Regions from separate parts of the Oryzomonas sagensis genome, predicted to be linked through region 2. Evidence: riboswitches for the same ligand, from Rfam matches in the RefSeq annotation. Region 2 holds a riboswitch; the other holds the start of a gene.
What was found. A riboswitch is a leader RNA that binds a small molecule or an ion and turns the genes downstream of it on or off. The one in region 2 is predicted to bind S-adenosylmethionine.

Region 1 (11,103 bases), 540 kb from region 2:
CCTCTGAAAGCTACATCGACTTTGCGGCTATCGATGCATTGTTGTAATGCACATTGTTGTGATGAACGATAATATGCCGCTTTTAATTTCAGGCAAAAACTTCTTGACCTGACACGGTTTTTGATATTTATAGACAAACATTCATATTTCCGGTGGTATTATGATCCCATTGACCCGTCTGGACAAGCAGGTGATGTATGTCAACCCCGACCACATCGTCAGTATCGAGGAGACACCCGATACGGTCATAACACTCTTCAACGGTTACCACTTCATCGTCAAGGAACCCGCTGCCGACATCATCACCAAGGTCGTGGCATTCCGCGCAAGGATCATTCGACGCGCCGGAGGCCCCACCGGCAGGAAGTACCTCGACAAGACGAAAAAGAATCTTTTTAGCAGGGCCACGCTGAACAGAGACAGTTCCATCGCCAATCGCGACGAGCACGAGCGCGTTCCATTTCACAGCCAGGAATTCTAGGACATGGATATAGCAACACTTATAGGTTTGTTAATGGGGTTCGGGGCCGTCTTCGGCGGCGCTGCGTTGGAAGGGCTGCACATGAGCGCCCTGATTCAGCCGACCGCAGCCCTGATCGTTCTTGGTGGCACCTTTGGCGCCACGTTCGTAAGCTTCCCGCTTCCTGCCATCATCAAGGCCTTCAAGGATGTCAAAAACGCCTTCCTCCCCCCCAAGGTCGATCACGAGGCGGTTGTCAAGGACATCATCAACTACGCCACCAAGGCGCGGCGCAACGGCCTCATATCGTTGGAACAGGAGGCACAGTCGGCCAAGGACCCCTTCATCAAGAAGGGGATCTCGCTGGTGGTTGACGGCATTGACCCGCAAAAGCTGCGGGAAACCCTGGAAGCCGACATCATGTCCTACGAAGATCACACCAAACACAGTGTCGAGTTCTTCGAGTCGGCCGGCGGCTACTCACCGACCATCGGTATCATCGGCGCCGTCCTCGGCCTGATCCACGTCATGAGCAACCTGTCCGACACCTCCAAACTGGGGGCAGGCATCGCCGTGGCCTTTGTCGCCACCATCTACGGCCTGATGGTGGCCAACATCGTCTGCATCCCCATCGGCACCAAACTCAAGATCCGCATGAAGGAAGAGGTGCTGCGGCGGGTCATGATCCTTGAGGGGCTGATCGCCATCCAGAACGGCGAGAACCCGCACTTCATCGAACAGAAGCTCAAAGCCTTTGTAGGCGCCCACTAACCCGCCATGGCACTGAAGCGAGAGCCCGAAAAACATCCGAACCACGAACGCTGGCTCGTTTCCTACGGCGACTTCATCACCCTTTTGTTCGCGGTGTTCGTCACCCTGTATGCCATGTCCCAGACCGACAAGAAAAAGGTCGAGGAGGTCATGCAGTCGCTTCAGCAATCCTTCGGCATGGTCACCGCCGGTGCGCCCGCGCCCAAGATCAACGTCATCCAGTCCAAACCGATCAGCATCATACCGACCATCAAGCCGGAGATGTCCGTTGCCCCATCCGGAAGGTCACGGAGCGGTCAGGCCCGTACCCGAGCCGAGGAGAAGGACTTCCGCCAGATCAAATCTTCCATCGAGGCTTATCTGGTGAAACAGGGCGCCCAAAACAAGGTCAACCTCACCATTACCCGGCGGGGCCTGATCGTCAGCCTCAAGGAGGCAGGCTTTTTCGATTCCGGCCAGGCCCAGATCAAACAGAGCGCCTATGAACTGCTCAACACCATCGCCGAGGTCATGACCCAGTATAACAACCCGCTGCGGATCGAGGGGCATACGGACAACGCCCCCATCAGCACCGCCCAGTTCCCATCCAACTGGGAGCTGTCCACCACCCGCGCCACCAATGTCCTCAAATACCTCCTCAAATACTACGACGCGGAGCCCGAAAAGATCTCCGCCACCGGGTACGGGGAATTCCGCCCGGTCGCGGACAACTCCACACCTGAAAACCGTGCCAAGAACCGTCGCGTGGATATGGTTCTGCTCTCCGGGGATGGCGAGCGCGGCGAGCCCTGAAACAACACCCGGCCGGTCTCCATTTTCCCGCCTTCCTCCCCACAGTTTGTGCCGCATCTCCCTCGAAAAGCGCCTTCTTCCCAATAGCGACATGTTCTGTCACATCCCCGTGCTATTGTTTCCTAAAACAATATGGAGGTGCTCGATGGAACCGATGGTATTGCTGGGATTGATCGCGGTTGCCTATGGGGGGTACGTGGCGTGGCTGGACCTGCGGAAGGATGTTTCAGCCCTGCTGCCCATCCGTGCCGCCAGGCGGGACGGACGTGCACGGGGCGGGGGGCGCTACCTGCAAGCGCCGATCAAGAAGGTGGCGGGGGTGTACGTTTGAAATCGCCTTCAACAGGCTGTTCTTAACGTGGGGGATATCCTTTTCCACCTCTTTCAGAAGCCGTTTCATCCGCTTGCGTTGCAGGTCGGCGGTGCCGCAGACCGGGCAGCAGCAGCAGACCACCGGCAGGGCGGCTTCGCGGGAAAAACGGATGATATCCTCTTCGGGCAGATACACCAGCGGCCTGATCACCACAGTCTCGCCGTTGTCCGCCAGCATGGAGGCGGCCATGGACTTGAGCGAGCCGACAAAGAACTGGTTCAAGAGCAGGGTCTCGATGAAATCGTCCTGGTGGTGTCCCAATGCCAGCTTGTTGCAGCCCAACTCCTGGGCCGCCGTATAGAGGGCGCCGCGCTTGAAGCGTGCGCAGATCGAACAGTAGGAGGAACCGGGGCGGCGCTTCTCCTGGATCAGGGTGAAGTGCTCGGTGGGCACCATGCGGTAGGTGAACCCGTTCTCCCGCAGGAACCGCTCGATGACGTCCGTGCGGTAACCGGGATACCCGGAATCGATGTTGACCGCCACGATCTCGAATGAAACGGGCGCGCGCCGCCGCAACTCCTCCAACAACAGCAGCAGGGTATAGGAATCCTTCCCCCCCGACACCGCCACGGCAATACGGTCCCCCTCCTCGATCAGGCCGAAGTCGGCAACGGCCCGGCCGACCCCATGCCGCAACCTTCTGAGAAGCCCCTTGTTTTTGAATTCGTCAAGCGCCGGCATCATAGCGTCACAATCCCCCGCTTTGTTCCACACGGGAGAAGAAGTCCCGCACCAGGGGGGTAAAGGTTTCGTGTTCCAGCAGGAAGGCGTCGTGGCCGTACGCGGAGGTGATCAGGTGATACTCCACCGGCTTCCCGAGGCCGCGCAGGCACTCAACCATCTCCTCGGTCTGGTAGGGGGGATAGAGCCAGTCGGAGGTAAAGGCGAAGAACTGCACCGGTGCAGCGACCGGGGCAAAGGCCTCGGCCAGCGATTCACACCCCAGGGCCACGTCATAAAGATCCAGCGCCTTGGCCAAGTACAGGAAGGAGTTGGCATCGAAGCGGTCCACGAAGTTGTAGCCGTTGTAATTCAGGTAGCGCTCCACCTCGAACTGGCCGAAAAAGTCGAACTGGCCGTCCTTGGCCGAGAAACGCCGGCCGAATTTCGTGTTCATGGATTCGTCCGACAGGAACGTGATATGGCCGATGCCCCGGGCCAGGGCCAAACCGTCCTTGGGGTTGTGCTTGTACTCCCCCTTGCGCCAGGTAGGGTCGTTGAAGATGGCCCAGCGGGCCACGGCGTTGAGGGAGATGGCCTGGGGGGACGGGCGCGGCGTCGTCGCCAGCACAATGGCCGAGGCGACGCTCCCGGGATGCTGGGTGGCCCACTCCAGGGCCTGCATCCCCCCCATGCTCCCCCCCATGACGCAGAAGAGCTTTTCGATGCCCAGGGCATCGATCAGCAGCTTTTGGGCGCGCACCATGTCGCGTACGGTGATGACCGGAAAGGCGAGGTTGTAACGTTTGCCGGTTTTGGGGTTAATGGATGTGGGGCCGGTGGAGCCGTGGCACGAACCGATGACGTTGGAGCATATTACAAAATAGCGGTCGGTGTCCAGCAGGCGCCCCGGCCCGACGATGGCGTCCCACCAGCCCGGTTTGGCGTCTTCTTCCCGGTGTTTGCCCGCCAGGTGGGCGTCACCGGTCCAGGCGTGTTCCACCAGGATGGCGTTGGAACGGGATGCGTTGAGGCGGCCGTAGGTTTCATACACAAGCGTGATCGGGGCAAGGAGGCGCCCGCTGTCCAGCCTGATGCCGGACTCGAAGGTTCTGGATTGTGCCGTGACGATGCCGACGGACATGAAAAAGCCCCTTCACGCGGTATGAGAAGGGGCTGAAACGCGACGTTTACAGCACACCCCTCATCTTTGCCTTTCGGCAGGAATTAGCACCTGACGCCTCATTGGCCGGTTGCTGTGGCTTCGCAGGGCCTTTCCCTCCACCACTCTCGATAAGCAGGTCTATCGAACAAGAATAGTGGAAGAACATGAACATTGTCAACCAAATATGCTGCCGCAGTAACCAGCGTGCCGCCCGCCCTGCGACGCGTGGAGGGAGGAGCGTGGCGGGGTGCGACGGCCCCGTATCCGGCAGATGATGGCGAGACGGGAAAAACCCGGCCCGAGGCGGCTCCCCACGGTGTCAAATTAGCTGGAAAAGGGGCGGGGCATCTGATATAAAACATGCCGAAATCATGAAGGATCAAGCACGTCCGAGGAGGAAATATGAAACGCCTGTTCTTGTTGCCGTTTTTGGCGGTGATGTTCGGTTGCGCCCAGAATCATTTCAATGTCCCTGCGGAACATTTTGCTGCACAGGTCAAGGTCCTCGGCGTGGCGCCCATCATCGTCGATGTGAACTCCGAGATCAAACACCCCGAGAAAGAGCAACTCGTCGCCCTGCTTGGCGACATGAACCGCAAGTATGAGCAGCAACTCGTGCGCAAGCTCAAAGCGACCGGCAACTTCTACACCGTGGCGCTCCTGGACGGCGACCCGCAGCGCATCTTCGCCAATCTCTTCTTCCGCAGCGAAAAACGGGACGACGCCACCATCCGGTATAACAAATACTTTTGGAAAACCGACGAATTGCGGGACTACCTCAAGAAAAACAATCTGGATGCGGTCATGCTGTTGGTAGTCAGCGGCCTCACCCAGAACGAAAAGGTGTACTCCAACACCCTGCTGGCGTCCCAGACCAGCGACTATAACTACCTCATTCTGACTGCCCAGATACTTGACGGCGACGGCACCATCCTCTGGGAGTACCCCAACTTCCGCGGGCGGATACTGTCATACTCGCCCCTGATCAATCTCCAGTATCCCGATTTCAGCGAGGCGGAAGCCAACTTTGCAAGCCAAGCCGACCTGAAGTTCAAAACCATCGACGGCATCAGGCGAACGCTGGACCAGCGGCAAAAGGACCTCCTGCTGCGGGAGACCCAGGAATCGGAGGTCTACGGCAAGCAGTTCGGGGATATCGTCTCGCTGCTGAAGTATGATGCCGACGACGAGAAGAAAGGCACCATACCGGCCAGCAAGCCGGTGCCCCGCCCGGCGGAACAGCCGAAGCCGGTCGAACAGCCCGCCCCACCCGCAGCGGCAAGCCAGCCTGCCGCCGTGCCGTCCGTGGCTCCGGCCGCACCTGCTGTTCCTGTCGCGCCGGCCACCGACGAGATCGTCCCCGCCAAGGGGAGCACGCTGTAACGGCCAGTCCTGCCGGACGTCCCCGGTTAGGGGGTCCTGCCCAGAAAACAACGACGCCTTTCCGGTACTCTTCGGAAAGGCGTCGTTGTTTATGACGTTATACGCTTCTCAGCGCAAGAGCCATTGGTGCAGGAGCGCCCCTCCCAGCCACAGGACGCCCCCCATGCCCAGCGCCGCCGGCAGCCCCATCCCCTTCCGCAGACAGAGGTATGCCGCCGCAAAAAAGACGCACGTGGGCAGCAACCCCCACAATACCCCTTTGAGATAGCCGTCGATGAGCGCTCCGTCTCCCGGCCGATCCGTGGCCAGCCACACCAGGACGATCAGGCTGATGAGCGGCATGGCGGCGATCAGCCCCCCCAGGGACGGGACGCGCCTGCCCAGCAGTACGCAGGCGATGATGAGGAGGTTGGCGGCGGCAAGCTTCAGCAGGAACATCTGATGATCATCAGCGACAGGTAATCGGGCGCATGGGCGGCGATCTCGGCAAAATCGGTCAGGACCTTCTGGCGGTCGCTCCCGACCCGTTCCACAAAAACGGTACTCCGTTCGCGGCCCGTCTGCCGGATAAGCTCCAGGATATCCCCGAAGACCGGCTTGACCTTGAGCAGCACGACCGTTTCGAACCGCGCCAAGGCAAAGGCGATCTTCTCCACGCCGGCGGTGGCGGGGATGACCACCATCTTCTCATCGGCCTCCACCAGCGGTATGCCGGCCGCGGCCGCAGAGGCGTTGACACTGGAGATGCCGGGGACGATCTCGATGGGGATATGGGGGCAGATCTCCCGCAGGATACGCTGCAGATAGATAAAGGTGGAATAGAACAGCGGGTCGCCGATGGTCACGAAGGCCACATCCTTGCCGTCCTCGGCCCGGACGGCGATCAGGGCGGCCGCCTCCTGCCAGGCGTGCAGCAGGCGGGCCTTGTCCGAGGTCATGGGAAACTGGTGGACGATGACCTCCTGGCGGCTTTCATCCAGAAATCCGCGGATCGTCGCCAGGGCGACGCTGGCCTCTGAAGGATTGGATACCGGCGCAAGGATCGTATCCGCCTGGCGCAGGACGCGCTCGGCCTTGCGGGTCAGCAACTCGGGATCGCCGGGGCCGACACCGACGGCAAAGATCGTGGCCATTATTCGTTCCCCTTGCGGGCGGTGATCACGTAGACCGGATTCTGGGCCTCGAACATCTTGTACTCGGTCAGGTTGCGGGTCTTGGCGATATTGACGCAGGCCGCCTCGGTCGTAAAGCCGTGGTCTTCCAGAAACTCGATCGACTTGGTCAGGGTATCCAGGGTCACGGCGTTCAGCACCACCACCCCCTCCGGTTTGAGGCGGCTGTCCACCGTAATGATGATCTCCTCCAAGTGTCCCCCCGAGCCGCCGATGAAGACCCGGTCCGGGTCCGGCAGTTCGTCCAAGGCGTCCGGCGCCTCCCCTTCCACCAGCTTCACGTTGCGGGTCGTGAACTTTTTCAGGTTTTCCCGGATAAAGGCCAGACACTGGGCGTTCTGCTCCACGGCAAAGATACGGCCATTGGGCATCAGGTTGGACGCCTCGATGGAGACGGAACCGCTGCCGGCCCCCACGTCCCACAGCACCAGGTCGTCCTGCAGCTGGAGCTTGGCCAGGGTGACGGCCCGCACCTCCTGCTTGGTGATCAGCTTCTTCGAGGTCTGGAACTCCTCATCGTCGATGCCGATCAGGGGGTAGTGGGTGAGATTCGGCGCGTAGGTCCGGATCAGAATCAGGATATTGAGGCCGGAAGGCTGCAACGGCAACTCCAGCAGGCCGCGCACCGAGGTCTTGGTGAACTTCTCTCCCGGCAGCCCCAGGTCTTCGCAGAGCCACGCCTCGTACCCCTCGGCGCCCCGTTCGATCAGTTCGGCCGCAATGGCGGCCGGGGTATTGTTCTTGTCGGTCAGCACGCACGCCTTTTCAGCGGCCACGATCTTGTCCACCGCCGGTTGCAGGCCGCGGCCATGCACCGACACGAAGATGGAGTCGTCCCACGGTTCCTTGATGCGGGCAAAGGCGTACTGCATGCTGGTGACATTGGGGAATATCTCGATGCGCTCCTTGGCCAGGTTGCGCAGCAGGAACCGGGAGACGCCGAAGAAGGTGGGATCGCCCGAAGCCAGTATGGCCACGCGCTTTTCGGTCTTTTTCAGAAAATCCAGGAGGTCGGAAAGCTCGCCAAAGAGCATCTTTTCGCCGGCGAAATCGGGAAAGCAATCCAGGTGCCGCTGGTGGCCGATCATCACCTCGGATTTGGCGATGATCTCCAGCGCCTTGGAGCCGAACCCCTCCCAGCCCGTGATGCCCGCCCCCACCAGATAGATCTTCTGCTGTGTCATTGCCTGCGTCCCCCGCATGGGATTCAAACCTGCTTGTGGGCAGGGACTATAGCATCCCGGCCGGTAAAAATCATCTCTTTACTGCCCGCCGTCAGCGCGTGTTCTCTTTAATCACCTGCCCCGGACTGACAAAGGAGATCCCCTGCCCGGATTTGGCGCCGATCATGACGCACTCCACGATGGGCGCGTTGATGGCCGTGCGGGCGTCCCAGCGGACGACGAAACTGGCCCCGAATCCGCCGGCCGTATCCTGCTCTCCCAGGTAGACATACGTGGAGCCCAGCGGCGGCAGCGTCAGCGGCTTGGCGAGGTGCGAGCGGAGCAATTTGCCGCCGGTGTCGTAGTAGTCTATGGCGGTGACCCTCATCGGGTGGTGCAGGTCCACATTCCGGATGCTCAGCATGGTCGCCAGACTGAAAGGCAGCGCTTTCGGCCCGCTGAAGACATTGGAATAGACCGGCACGTACACGGCCTGTCCCTTTGAAAGCCGGTATTCGCCCGCACTGGGGGCGGCCGAGGCTGGGCTGTGGCCGAAGATGGCCAGGAGGAGGGCCAGCCCTGCCAGCGCGATACGTGGGTGGTGTTTCATGTCATGCTCCTCAATTTGGACTGGAATTCGACGGCACCTCCGCTTCAGGCCGAGACGAGCCGCAGGTACTCCCGTTCGCTGATCAGATCACGGTTGCTTGCGACCCGGTCGAGGAAGACCATGCCGCTGATGTGATCGTGTTCATGCTGGAAGACGCGGGCGATGAAGCCGGACAACTCCTCCTCGCACACCCCGCCCCCGCGGGACAGGTAGCGCACGCCGATGCGCAGGCTGCGCGGCACCAGGCCGCGGATGCCGGGCACGCTGAGGCACCCCTCCCACCCCTGTTCGATCTCATCGGATCGCCAAAGGATCTCCGGATTGAGCATGGCGGTGGGTGCCATTACCGGGGCCTGAGGGTAGCGGGGATTGGGATGGGAAGCCACGATGAACAGGCGCAGCGGCTCGAAGACCTGTGGGGCGGCGATGCCGACGCCATTGGCCTCGGCCATGGTCGCCAGCATGTCGTCGATCAGGGTCTGGATAAGCGGATCGGCCGGGTTGCCGACACAGGCGGTTTCCTGGCGGAGAACCGGCTGGCCCAGTTGGGCGATCTGGCGAAGAATCGGCATGACAATATCTCCTTTTTCCTCCTAGCCCGCCACGTGCAGCGTGCCGAGGATCTCGGTGCAGACCAGGTCGTGCCCAAGCCCGCGGCAGTCGATCACCACATCGGCGCACGCCAGGTAGAGCCTGCGGCGTTCTTCGAAGAGTTCGGCAAAGCTCTGATCCGGGTGTTTCGCGATCCCTCGCCTCCCCAGGTCCAGAGCCCGCGACTCCAGGGTAGCCAGGTCAACATCCAGGAAAACGACAACCCCGTTCTCGGCCAGGTGCGCCATGGCGGGCCGGCTATAGACCGCGCTCCCGCCCGTGGCGATGACGTGCCCCCGGCACTCCAGGCCGAGCAGGATGCGTTCCTCGATCTCCCGCAGGGCCAGATACCCCTGGGAGTCGATGATGCTCTGGAGTGAGCGGCGCTCGCAACTCTGGATAAGGACGTCGGTGTCGATGAAACCCAGCGAGGCCAGCTTGGCGAGGATCACGCCGACCGTGCTTTTGCCCGCCCCCGGCATGCCGATCAGCACGATATTGGCGGCATCGCCCCGCCGGTCAGACACCTTCAACCGCTCCTCCCAGCTTACCCTGCACACTCTTCACCTTGTCTTCCATGGTCTGGATACGATCCGTGCGCGTCCCGACCCTCATGGTCGTGGAGATCCGGGGGGCGCCCATGCCATGCACGACCTCGTGGCACCGTTTGACCGCCGCGAACACCGCATCCCACTCGCCTTCGATATTCGTCCCGTTCGCATGCAGCACCCCCTTCAAGCCCGCCTGGGAAATGACCTTCTCACAGGCCGCCACATACGGCGATAACGATACGCCCACGCCGATCGGTATGATACACAGATCCACAATCACGTTCATGGAGAACCTCCCTCCCCGCCACGCACGGGTATCCTGTCGAACCGCGCCCATTCAAAATCCGTCCGCACCCGGTATTTTTGCTTATTATAGCATTTGTTTCAGGATTGCCATATTCTTGTTTGCCATTTTAGTCCCAGGCGAGCCGCTTGCAGCCTGCCAGACGGAGCGGCGAACAATTCTCCGCATTACTCCCCGAACGCCAGCGCCGCCCACCAGGCGGCAATGACCACGACAGCGCTGAGCAGCGCCAGCAGGACGTTCATCAGGCGGCCGGGGCGGCCGTACCTTCCCAGCAGATATTCCGTCAGCAGGCCGAGACAGGTCCCGAACAGAAAACCGAACAGGTGCGCCCCCAGATCGGTGTTTTTCCCCTCTGTGCCGAGCAGGGCCAACAGGGCCAGGGCCGACGCCACGGGGAGCGGCCAGCGCCGTTGCAACTGCTGCCGGTACCGCACCAGGCTGAGCGCCGCCAGAATGCCCACAGCGCCGAATACCGCGGTGGAGGCCCCCACCGAACTATGGCCGGGTGCCTGAACGTAGGCATTGGCAAGGTTACCGAGAACGCCGGCCCCCAGGAGCAGGCTCCAGGCCAGGCCGGAGCCGAGTTCACGACAGAGGAAGAGGACAAAGATGCCGCCGATGGCCAGGTTGCTGACCAGGTGCAGGCTGTCGGCGTGCAGCGTCAGGGCGGTCACGAGCCGCCACCACTGCCCCCCCCTGATCTCGGCGGCCTGGGCAGTGCCGAGCGCAGCCCAGTCCGGTTGGGAAAAGGTGAGCAGCATGCCTTCAAGCTGAGTCAGGTTGTGGAAGGTTGCCAGGAGCACCAGAATGGAGAGGGTGGCCAGGGTATTTTCGGCCAGGGGGCGGGCGGGAGGGGCCGCCGGTGGCCAGTCGCGGTTTTTCTCCTCAAAGAGGCGCAGCTCTTCCCGGGCCCGCTCCAGATGGCTGACCGGCACCAACAGGCATAAGCCGCCCCCGCTGCGTTCGAGACGGCACGGCACGGAGCGGGCATCCAGGACCAGCGCCCAGAGCTGGACCCGCCCCGTGGCAGGAGGCATGATCGCCGACGACGCGACCGGCCCGGGAGTGACCTCCGACCATTCTTCCTCGTATGACTCGCGTATTT
Region 2 (11,103 bases):
GGCGGGACACCCCAACAGTTGCAGCCGATGCCATGGCGGTACGCCGAGCGGTACGCCGGGCAGCGCGAACCACGTCAGCAGGAACCCGGATACCGACGGCAAGTGCGACAAGTGCCACGCCAAATCTAACGGGGTATTCAATACTACCGTCTACGATGCAGTCGCCCGGGATACGAAATTCATCCACTTCAGCACCGGCAGGCGAGCCGTCTACGTTGCAACCAATTACAAGCACTACTGCCGTAAATGCCATAATCCCCACGACACCACCACTGCCAAGACCATGCTTCAGCAGTGGTCACGCTCCGCCATGGGTGGCACGGCCCTTCCCAGTACCACCGACTTCAAAACACGCGGGAGCGCACTAACGGCGAGTGCCAACTACGGCAACTTCTGCGTTCGTTGCCATACCTCCACCGGTTTCATCAATTTCGTATCATCGGGCTTCACGAATGTACACGCACTGCCGGACCTGGACGGCGTGCGAAACGATTATCCCGCAAACGCCCGTGCCACCTATCAGGACACCACCCGCGAGCCTACTGCCGCCTGCGACACCTGCCACAGCGACGGCAGGTCCAACGATGGCAGCGCCTACAGCGGTAGGCTGCGCAGTGTACCGGCAGCTTCGATCTGGTACATGTACTCGTCCCACCCCGCAGGCGCCCCCCTGATCCGGGCCGCGTTGAATATTCAGTACGACTCGCTCGGCAATTCAAACGTATGCATGCCGTGTCACGCAGGACGCGAAGTCGGGGAGATGATCAAGACCGCCGACAAACTCGGCTTGTTTGACTATAACGGCTCCAACCCGGGAGGCATCTCACCGCACGATTTCGCCTCCGGGGCCAACCTTCAGGGAAGGAGCGGCTTCCAGTTTTTCGCCGACTCCATGTACGCGGTCAACCCAACCCACAAAAATGTCGGTGCCGCTCTGAACATGGCGTCAAAGGGCGCCTGCATCGTCTGCCACATGACCAATGACCGTCCCCACTACGTCTTGGCGGCAAGTTGGGGGAATACCGGTACCGTCAGCGATTCCATCAAAGACATGCCGAGTGAGCAACAAGTATGCAGTAAATGCCACTATGCAGGCTCCACGGTAGCGGACCCGAGACCGCGCACGGCAGCATTCATGAATGCCGAACGTGACAGCTACCGCGCAGCGGTGCTGGTGCTCAATGCCCTGTTGAAGAGTTACGGCATTAACGGCAGCGGGCTATCCCCCAACAACAACTGGAAGAAATTCGGCAATTACACCGTGGCGGCCTCCGGCACCAGCAAAATCCGCGCCGGAGCCTACACCATGGGCGCCTACTTCAACTACAGCCTTTTCTTCAACGATCCGGCCGGATACACCCACAATCCGATCTATTCCAAACAGCTCATCTATGACTCGATCGACTGGCTGGTGAATAACAATCAGAATTTTACCGCCGGTGCGAACCCCGGCACCGTCTATACGGCCATCCACACGGCCACCATGCCGACATTGCCGCTTACCGGCAGCGGATTAACCTACTCGGGCCCCTACAATACCGAGCAGGCCTTGAACTTCCTCTGCAAAAACTACGACAGTAGTTCAGGGATGTGCTACCGCTGGTAACGATCTGAATTTAATCAAATTACAGGAGGAAGACACCACCATGACAAGAAAGCCGGCTTTGATTCTGTGCCTTATAGGATCTTGTCTTGTCCAACTGATTGTGGTTGCCTCATCCCACGCCATCCCTGCATTCAGCCGCGCCTACAAGGTCGAATGCAGCACCTGCCATACCATCTACCCCGAATTGAACGAGTACGGCGAGGCGTTCCTTAAAAACTCGTACGTCTACTTCGGCAAGGGGCAGAAGGCGGCCAAGGCCAAGGAAGCCCCCCCCACCCCCAAGGCGACAGCCAAGCCGGCTGGCGGAACCATGGAGGTGAAGGGTGAGGGTGACGCCGACAAGTTGAGCAAATTGAAGGGAGGGGCACTGGGGGCCCCAGAGGCGTCCGCACCCGCGCCGGCCCAGGAAGCGGCTGCTACTGCGCCTGACACCGCTCCCGGAGGCGAGGCCAAGCCCGAAGGGCTTCTCCTGGCGGCCATCCCCGAACTGCTGCCCATATCCTTCACCGCCTCGATACATGCGACCTACGACCACAACGCCGTCAACGAGCTCGATCTCTCGACGCGTGCCCTCAAACTGAACGCCGGCGGCAATTTCCGGGAAAAGGCCGCCTTTTTCGCCACCTATGTGGCCTACAGCGAAGGTCTCAGGGACAACAATACTACGACAAGTGCCCCCCTGCGCAATAACGGCACCGACATCAACGAACTGTTCGTTATCTGGCGCCACGCCTTCGATACCCCCATCAACTTCAAGGTGGGACGCATGCAGCCGAAACTCGGGCTCTGGAAGTCCAACAACAAGCTCTCCACGACCAATTCCTTCGCCCCCTACGCCTACACGGTCGGCGTTTCGGAATTCAAGCTCGAACAGCCCCAGGACGCACTGGAGGCCAACGCCGTGCTTGCCAACCGCTTCTTCGTCGCCGCCGGGGTGGTGAACCGCAAGGATCAAAACACCAAGGAAGGCTACGGCCACATCTCCTACAAGTTCGGCGGGGCGGATTACCTGGCCAACGAACCGGAGGTGGATCTGGCCAAGGAGGAGAGCATCTTCGACTTCCTGACGGTCACCGTTGGGGCCTACGGCTACTACGGCAAGAACGGCACCCCGAACACCCCAACAGGCGTATCCCCCCCCATCCAGAACAGCTATTACCGCGCAGGAGCGGACCTGGACATCCTCTACAAGCTCTTCAGGCTCAGGGTGGCCGGTGTGCTGGGCAAGGACGACAATGCTTACCTGAACCTGTCAAGTACCCCAATCGAACTGAAATCCTACGTGGCCGCCGTTGAAGGCGAGTATACCTTTCTCCAGAACCTCATCGGTGCCCTGCGGTTCGAATACCAGGATGACGGGCGCGGCCTGGTGCGCCGTTTTATCCCGACCCTCGCCTACGCCCCCCTTCAAAACGTGAAGATAGCCCTTGAGTACAAACACGAAATTGTAACTTCTTACCGGTTTCCTTCTAACGGATCATCAATAAAAAGGCCGGATGATACTGCCCAAGACATAACCAACAAGATCGGCACCCTCGGGGTGACGTTCAGTTTCTGATTTTTGCTCTACTAGCCGCCATAATCTCGTCTGAAGGAGTCTCACATGCGGAAGCTCATCATACTGGTCACGCTCTTCACGCTTGTCATTGCCGCGGTTGCCGACGCACGCATCAGGGTAAAGGGACGCGGGGACAGAATGAATTTCGATCCCGACAGCATCCCGGCCAACTACAGGGCATCGTTCGATCTCATGTCGCGGAAATGCGTCAAGTGCCACACCATGGAACGGACCGTCATTGCCGTGCAGACCGGGAGGGCTCCCATCACCGGCCAGCCCTTTGACCGGCAGGCGGTAAAAGCCTATGGCATCAAGATGCTGCGGAAACCCAATTCCAACATGAACAAACAAGAGATCAGGGAGGTTGTCATACTGTTGAATTACCTGCTTGACGAGAACGCGAGGTAGGGGTATAGGTCACCGTGGCGTTTGGCCCGCTGCTGTCCATCTGTTCCACACAGCCTCGCCCCTCCCGGTGCGAGGCTGTTTTTATATTATAATCGTCTTATTTTCTCTTGAAATTTCCATCCCGATTATGCAGAGTAGGCCTCTGCACCGATACCATCGGACTGGACGGAAAAACCAATCGCACGTGTGGGCATAGTGGTCGTTTGACGGAAGGGGGGAAGCGGTGCGCCTTCCGTCACGCGCAATCGGCCCCGCGACAAAGGGGCGTGCAATGCCGCTGAAAAATGACCTCCTGGACGCTCTTCACACGAGCGAAGACGAACTGCTCAAACACCTCATCCGTGATGTGGAAGAGGTGTTCTGCACCATGGTGGGCATGGAAAACCTGCTGCACCTCCCGCTCCAGGTGGCACCGGAGACACATTTCAAGGACTGCATTACGGCAATGGTCGGGTTTGCCGGTGTGTATAACGGCCTGGTGAGCCTGCATGCCCCCCAGAAGCTGGCGCTCGCCTTTACCTCAAGCATGCTCGGCATGGAAGTCACCGAGCTGAACGACGATGTCCGCGATGCCCTGGGCGAGATCTCCAACATGATTGCCGGTTCCTTCAAGCAGCATATCTCACCGGGCGGCGCCGATATCAAGCTGTCAACTCCTTCGCTGGTCAGCGGCGACGATTACTATGTCAATGCCGGCAACAATCTCGACACCCTCACCCTCCGGTTCGCAACCGACGAGGATTGGTTCATGGTGGCGATCGTGCTCGAAAAGGAATGAGCACGGGAGGGCCGCCGGACCGGCAATGATAACCACCCGTCCCACTGCGCTCCGGGCCCCTCCCGCTAAAATATTATTGACAAGATTGGTGGCATATCGTAGGCTCAACCCACAATAATTCACACAAAAATACATAAATTTCTTATCGAGAGCGACCGAGGGACTGGCCCAACGACGTCGCGGCAACCAACCTGCAAGGGTAAGGTGCCAATTCCAGCGAAACCGCACGGTTTCGGGAGATAAGGAAGAGATGCCCTAGAGGAATCCTCTTCCACACCCCGGAAGGGGATTTTTATTTTGGGAGGTAGAAGATGAATATCAGTACGCAGGCGGTTCAGATCGGTCTGGAATGGGATACCCGGACCGGCGCGGTTTCGGTGCCCATTTATCAGACCGCCACGTTCAGGCATCCGGGGCTCGGCCAGAGCACCGGCTATGATTACAGCCGCTCGGGCAACCCCACCCGTCAGTCCCTGGAAGACGGCATGGCCCGCCTCGATAACGGGGCACGCGCCTTTGCCTATTCCTCCGGCATGGCCGCCATCGCCAACCTGCTGTTGCTGTTTCGTTCGGGGGACCACCTGGTCGTTACCGAGGACCTGTACGGCGGCACCTGTCGCCTGTTCGACAAGGTGTTCAACCAGTTCGGGCTGACCTTCAGCTATGTCGACACGAGCGACGTGGAGGCGGTGCGGGCAGCGCTCACGCCCCGGACCAGGGCGGTATTCGCCGAATCGCTCACCAACCCCCTGCTGAAGTTCGCCGACATCCCCGCCCTGTCCACCCTCTGCCGTGACCGCGGTCTGCTCCTCATCGTGGACAACACCTTTCTCACCCCGTACCTCCTGCGCCCCCTGGACCTGGGGGCCGACGTCGCCGTCTACAGCGCGTCCAAATACCTGGCCGGCCACAACGACGCCATCGCCGGGCTGGTGGCGGTCAAGGACGCCGAACTGGCCGAGCGGGTCTCCTACCACCAGAACGCCGCCGGCGCGGTGCTGGGGCCCCAGGACTCCTGGCTGGTGATGCGCGGCATAAAGACCCTGGGGGTCCGCCTGGACCGGCAACAGGAAAATGCCGCAAAAATCGCCGGCTGGCTGAAAAAGCACCCGGCCATCGCCAAGGTCTATTACCCGGGGCTCGAAGACCATCCCGGCCATGCCCTGGTAAAGCGCGATTCCCGCGGCTTCGGCGCCATGATCGCCTTTGAGGTCGCAACCCACGCCCTGGTGGAACAGGTGCTCCTGAAAACGCGCCTGATCTCCTTTGCGGAGAGCCTGGGCGGGGTGGAAAGCCTGATCACCTTTCCCGAGGTGCAGACCCACGCCGACATACCGCTTGAACTCCGGGCGCGGCTCGGCATCAACAACACCCTGCTGCGTCTGTCGGTCGGCATCGAGGACGGCGGCGACCTGATCGAAGATTTGAACCAAGCCCTGGAAGCGTAAGGAGACGACCATGAAGTTTGCAACCCAACTCATTCACGGCGGCCAGACCGCCGATCCCCTGACCGGCGCGCTGGGCGTGCCCATCTACCAGACCTCCACCTATCGCCAGCAATCGGTGGATCACTTCGGGAAATACGACTACGCCCGTTCCGACAACCCCACCCGCGAGGCGTTGGAGACGGCCATCGCCGGGTTGGAAAAGGGGAGCCGGGCCTTTGCCTTTGCCTCCGGCATGGCGGCCATTTCCTCCACCCTGTTGATCTTCTCTCCCGGCGATCATCTGGTGGTGTGCGAGGATGTCTACGGCGGCGCCTACCGGGTGCTGACCAGCATCTTCCAGCGCCTCGGCATCAGTTCGACCTTCGTTGACGCCACCAGCCTTGAGGCCATCGAGGCCGCCATCAGGCCGGAAACCAAGGGCATCTACCTGGAGAGCCCCTCCAATCCGCTGCTCAAGGTCACCGACCTGCGCGGGGTCGTGGCGCTGGCCCGCCCACGGGGCATCATCACCCTGGTGGACAATACCTTCATGACCCCTTACCTGCAACGCCCCCTGGAACTGGGGTGCGATATCGTCCTGCACAGCGGCACCAAGTTCCTGAACGGCCACAGCGACGTCATCTGCGGTTTCGCCGTTGTCAGCGACCCGGAACTGGGCAATCGTATCCGCTTCATCCAGAATGCCTTCGGCGCCATCCTGGGCCCCCAGGATTCTTTTTTGACCCTGCGGGGGCTCAAGACGCTCAAAGTCAGGATGGACCAGAGCCAGCGGAGCGCGGAAAAGATCGCGGTCTGGCTCCAAAGCCAAAAGTCAGTCCTCAAGGTGCATTACCCCGGACTCGCCGACCATCCCGGCCATGCCGTCAATGCCGCCCAGGCAGACGGCCCCGGCGCCGTCCTCTCCTTCGAGCTCGAAACCTACGCGTTAACCAAGGAACTCTTGGAGAAAGCGCAGTTTTCCGCCTTTGCCGTCAGCCTGGGGGGGGTGGAAAGCATCATCTCCTACCCGGCAAAGATGTCCCACGCGGCCGTTCCCAAGGCGGAACGGGAAAAGAAGGGGATCAAGGACACCCTGGTGCGCCTCTCGGTCGGGCTGGAGGATGTTGACGACCTGATTGCCGACCTCCAGCAGGTCATTGGCCGTTAGATAATAGTCTTTGGGGATTAAACATCCGGCAGCGCCGGAAGGCCCCGGCGATACTACTCTACAGACGAAAAGCAGTTTGCCCATGCGCATACGGATAAACGAGACAGCAACGGAAATCGGCCCGGGGGCGACCCTGGGGTCGCTGGCCGCGCAATGGAAACCGGGCGCAGACGTGCTGATCCACAACGGTTTTCCGGCTCCGGCCGAAACAGCGCTCCGGGATGGCGACGAGGTCTACCTGATCAAACGGGGGGAGCGGCCGTCGGAAGACGAACTGCAACGGCTGATGGCCGCCCGCCACACCCCGGGCGTGCATGCCCGGCTGCAGGCGGCCACGGTCGGCATCGCCGGCGTCGGCGGGCTCGGTTCGGCGGTAGCCGTGGCCCTGGCGCGAACAGGCGTCGGCAGGATCGTGATCGCGGATTTCGACGTGGTGGAGCCGTCCAACCTCAACCGGCAGCAGTATTTCGTCGACCAACTGGGCCACCCCAAGGTGGCTGCCCTGGCCGACAACCTGGCCCGCATCAACCCCTACATCACGGTGGAACCGCACCACGTCATGCTGACCCCCGCAAACATCCCTGCGGTCTTCGCCTCGTGCGCCGTTGTGGTCGAGGCCTTTGACCGGGCCGACATGAAAGCCATGCTGGTGGAGACGCTCCTCTCCCGGATGCCGGAGGTCGTGGTCGTAGCCGCATCGGGGCTGGCGGGGTATGGCCCCAACAACGCCATTGTCACCCAGCGGGCAGCCTCCCGCCTGTACCTCGTGGGGGACGGCGAGTCGGAAGCCCGGACCGGGTGCGGCCTGATGGCCCCGCGGGTCGGCATCGCAGCCGGCCATCAAGCCAATCAGGTGGTGCGCATCATTCTCGGAGAGGAGGGGACCTGATGGCCTCCGAAAAGAAACCGGTTGTCGCCGTCGCCATGAGCGGCGGGGTGGACTCATCGGTCACCGCCGCCCTGCTGAAGCGTCAGGGTTTCGAGGTGATCGGCATTACCATGCGGCTCTTCGCACCGCGCGGCACGGGCAGCGGCTCGGCCGCCCACGATGCCGCGGCCGTGGCCCGGCAGCTGGGAATCCCCCACCATGTGATCGGCCTTGAAACGGATTTCCGCCGCCTGATCATCCAGGACTTCATCGATGAGTACCGTTGCGGCCGCACCCCCAATCCCTGCGTGCGCTGCAACCGCTACGTCAAGTTCGGCCTGCTGCTGGAACAGGCGCGCGCCGTGGGGGCGGACCTTCTGGCCACCGGCCACTACGTCAGGAACACCGTCGATAGCGCGGGCCTCCGCCACCTGCGGCAAGCACGCTGCATCGGCAAGGATCAGTCCTATTTCCTCTACACGCTCTCCCAGGAGCAGCTGGCTCAGGTGCTCTTCCCGCTGGGGGAGATGGCGAGCAAGGATGAGGTGCGCCGCCTGGCCCGTGAGTTTGCCCTGCCGGTGGCCGACAAGGGTGACAGCCAGGAGGTGTGTTTCATCCCCGACGATGATTACGTGGCGTTCCTGGAAGAACGCGGTGGCCTGGCGGGAACGCCGGGGGACATCGTGCATGTGGGAGGGCAGGTTGTCGGCCGCCACCGCGGGACGCACCGGTATACCATTGGCCAGCGCAAGGGACTGGGGGTCGCCTGGACCAGGCCGCTGTACGTAACGGCCATCGATACCGACCGCAATGTCGTGGTGGTGGGGGAGGAAGAGTATTTGGCAGCTGCCGGCCTGCGTGCCGCAGAGGTGGGCTGGATCGTCCCCCCGGATGGGGAGGAGTTCCAGACGGCCTGCAAAATCCGCTACCGCCATCACCCGGTTGCGTGCCGGGTCAGGCTGCTGCCGGAAGGCAGATGCGAGGTACGCTTCGATGAACCGCAGCGGGCGGTTACGCCGGGCCAGTCGGTGGTTTTTTACCGGGGTGACGAGGTGCTGGGAGGCGGGAAAATCGCAGGGGCGACTGGAGCGTCTGCCCCTTGTGCGGAAGAAACGGTTTGACAGCCGGGCAGGGAAGGCGTCCCTCGGACGGGTGATCAGGTTCGGCGTCACCCCTGGGGCGACGCGCCGATCTTATCCCAGGTGGGATTCTCATCGGGCTTGCGGATTTTGAACTCCAGGTAGTGCGCAGCCATCTTGAGTTTTTCCGTTGTCGTCTCCGATTTTGAGAAAACCTCCAGCCCTTCCAGGACCCGCTGTGCGGCAGGCTGACTGGAAAACCCCTCCCCCTCGGCCAAACTTCGAATGTGGCCGAGAACGGCCTTTTGCTCCTCCACGGTATCGAACCTCTCGGGACCGGTAAGAAAAAGGATATACCGGGCCATGTTCCGCAGGTCCTCCACCAGCCGTTTCTCGTTGAGCAGCGACTCCATCACCGTCGCGATGCTCCCCTTCTCGGCGTAGTTGAGATTCTTGTTTTCGGCGTACGAGGTGAGATAATCGAGGGCCGCGGTTCGATTCCGGGTGTCCTGCAGCTTGAAGATCAGTATATTGGCGGCCAGCAGTTTGAGTGCGTCGTTCTCTCCCGGGAGCAGGAAACAGTGGAGCATAAGGGCAATCTTCTCCCGTGCGGCCTCGCTAAGCGTTTCCGTATCCAGCTTCGCCCTGATCTGTTCCAACAGGTCATGTTTGTCGGCATATTCGCCATAGATGATCTTGATGATGAGCCCGTGGACCTCGGCCTCATCGCTCACATCCCATAACTCTTCGACCGCTGCGATGATGCGGCGGCAAATTCCCTTGAGTTTTTCTTCCTTGGGCACTTCATCGTTGTTCCAGTAGTCCGGATAGATATCCATGACCGTGTCGGCTTCTTCGGGGTTCCGCGCCTTTTCCAAGACAAATTTGAAATAGTTGAGCATCTTGAGTTGGAACGTTTTGCCGCCATCGTTCAAGGGGCGCAGCAGGTCCTCGAGAAAGGTGATATTCAGACCCGAAGCGCCGCTGCACAGGTAGCGATACACCCCTTCCGCCTTTTCGATCTGCTTCTCGATATACTTCTGCCGCAGGGTCGCACCGAGGTTGGTGGACTGCACCTTCTTGAAAAAAACGCTCAGCAGGTTGGAGGCGTGATGTTTGATGTTATAATCTGCATCATCGGAAAGAACGATGTCCAGGCAGGCGTCAAAGATCTTAACCTGCTCGCGCTCGTCTTGCGACGAATCGATATAGGCTTCCAAAATGGCAATTATTTCAGCCATATGGGTCCTATTCCTACTGTTGAGCAGGGTCATGAAGGTATCCCGCAGGCTGCTGGAATCGATAATGCCGAACAGGAACCGTATCGCCGCATTGCGATGGGCTCCCCCCTTGGTATCCACCGTCTTGAGCAGCTTGAGGATACTTTCGGCCGGATCGGAAACCCAACCGGGGAGCAGGTCCTCCAGCAGTATCTCGGCCTTCCTCCGGACCCGGGCATCCAGATCATAGACGAAATATTTGGCGATCTCGATCTTGAAGTCATGGTTGCCGTTCGAAGCGGCAATGATCTCGAAAGCGGTGGCCTTGTCCTTGGCGGACAGTTTGGCGATGTCCTTTTTTGCCTTGGATGCATCGTTGATTTTTATGTAAAAACTGACTATGTCTTTAACCGACACTTCGGCATCAAAGGCCATGACGGATCACCTTCCACAAAGATTTGAAGAATTATATACTTATCGCCATCCGAGTGCAACCACCAGATTGGCGGCCCCATGGGGCGGCCAACGATTGTATCCGGGCCGAAAGGAACCCGCATGAAGATCATACTGTCTGTCATCATCCTGCTGTTGATAGTCGTTGCAGAGGCCGGCGCGGCCACCAGAAGCGTCACCTTTTTCTCCGACGGCGCCGTCGTGGACCTGACAGGCGTCGCCGCCAGGGGCGTCGTCGAGATCCCCCTGCCGCCCGGTACGCGGGAAGATACCGTGCGGATCAGGCCGGAGAGGGGCACCAGCATTCAACGCGTCGATATGTTGCCGCTCCGCCGGGACACCAGGGGCGAAAAGGAGTTCGCTTCCCTGATCGAGCAGAGGAGCCGCCTGGAAGATCGACTGGGTGCGCTGGCGACGCGGGAGGAGATCTTCAAATCCGCCGCCAAGTCCCAAAGCGGCAAAGCCCCCCGCAAGACCAAATCAAACCCGGACCCGATGCAGTCGATCCGCCAGGGGACCGACTTTGCCATCACCCAAC

Region 1: linked by a shared signal. The riboswitch ahead of metX (homoserine O-acetyltransferase MetX) and the one ahead of F6V30_RS07210 (trans-sulfuration enzyme family protein) in region 2 are both predicted to bind S-adenosylmethionine.

What each region holds. Positions count from the first base shown of each region.
Region 1 is NZ_VZRA01000001.1:1,019,115-1,030,217, reverse strand. It holds gene F6V30_RS04650 (AAA family ATPase) at 1-47, shown strand, start outside; gene F6V30_RS04645 (flagellar FlbD family protein) at 161-481, shown strand; gene F6V30_RS04640 (flagellar motor protein) at 485-1,231, shown strand; gene F6V30_RS04635 (OmpA family protein) at 1,238-2,023, shown strand; gene ttcA (tRNA 2-thiocytidine(32) synthetase TtcA) at 2,250-3,080, opposite strand; gene metX (homoserine O-acetyltransferase MetX) at 3,085-4,200, opposite strand; SAM riboswitch class I at 4,258-4,356, opposite strand; gene F6V30_RS04620 (hypothetical protein) at 4,624-5,604, shown strand; gene F6V30_RS04615 (DUF3147 family protein) at 5,713-6,042, opposite strand; gene cobI (precorrin-2 C(20)-methyltransferase) at 6,030-6,737, opposite strand; gene cbiE (precorrin-6y C5,15-methyltransferase (decarboxylating) subunit CbiE) at 6,737-7,960, opposite strand; gene F6V30_RS04600 (DUF3124 domain-containing protein) at 8,052-8,549, opposite strand; gene def (peptide deformylase) at 8,594-9,121, opposite strand; gene F6V30_RS04590 (shikimate kinase) at 9,143-9,667, opposite strand; gene F6V30_RS04585 (MTH1187 family thiamine-binding protein) at 9,660-9,977, opposite strand; gene F6V30_RS04580 (rhomboid family intramembrane serine protease) at 10,163-11,103, opposite strand, start outside.
Region 2 is NZ_VZRA01000001.1:1,556,297-1,567,399, reverse strand. It holds gene F6V30_RS07230 (hypothetical protein) at 1-1,606, shown strand, start outside; gene F6V30_RS07225 (hypothetical protein) at 1,647-3,164, shown strand; gene F6V30_RS07220 (cytochrome C) at 3,210-3,572, shown strand; gene F6V30_RS07215 (chemotaxis protein CheX) at 3,844-4,350, shown strand; SAM riboswitch class I at 4,490-4,596, shown strand; gene F6V30_RS07210 (trans-sulfuration enzyme family protein) at 4,662-5,798, shown strand; gene F6V30_RS07205 (trans-sulfuration enzyme family protein) at 5,809-6,945, shown strand; gene thiF (sulfur carrier protein ThiS adenylyltransferase ThiF) at 7,028-7,834, shown strand; gene mnmA (tRNA 2-thiouridine(34) synthase MnmA) at 7,834-8,934, shown strand; gene F6V30_RS07190 (hypothetical protein) at 8,982-10,547, opposite strand; gene F6V30_RS07185 (hypothetical protein) at 10,668-11,103, shown strand, end outside.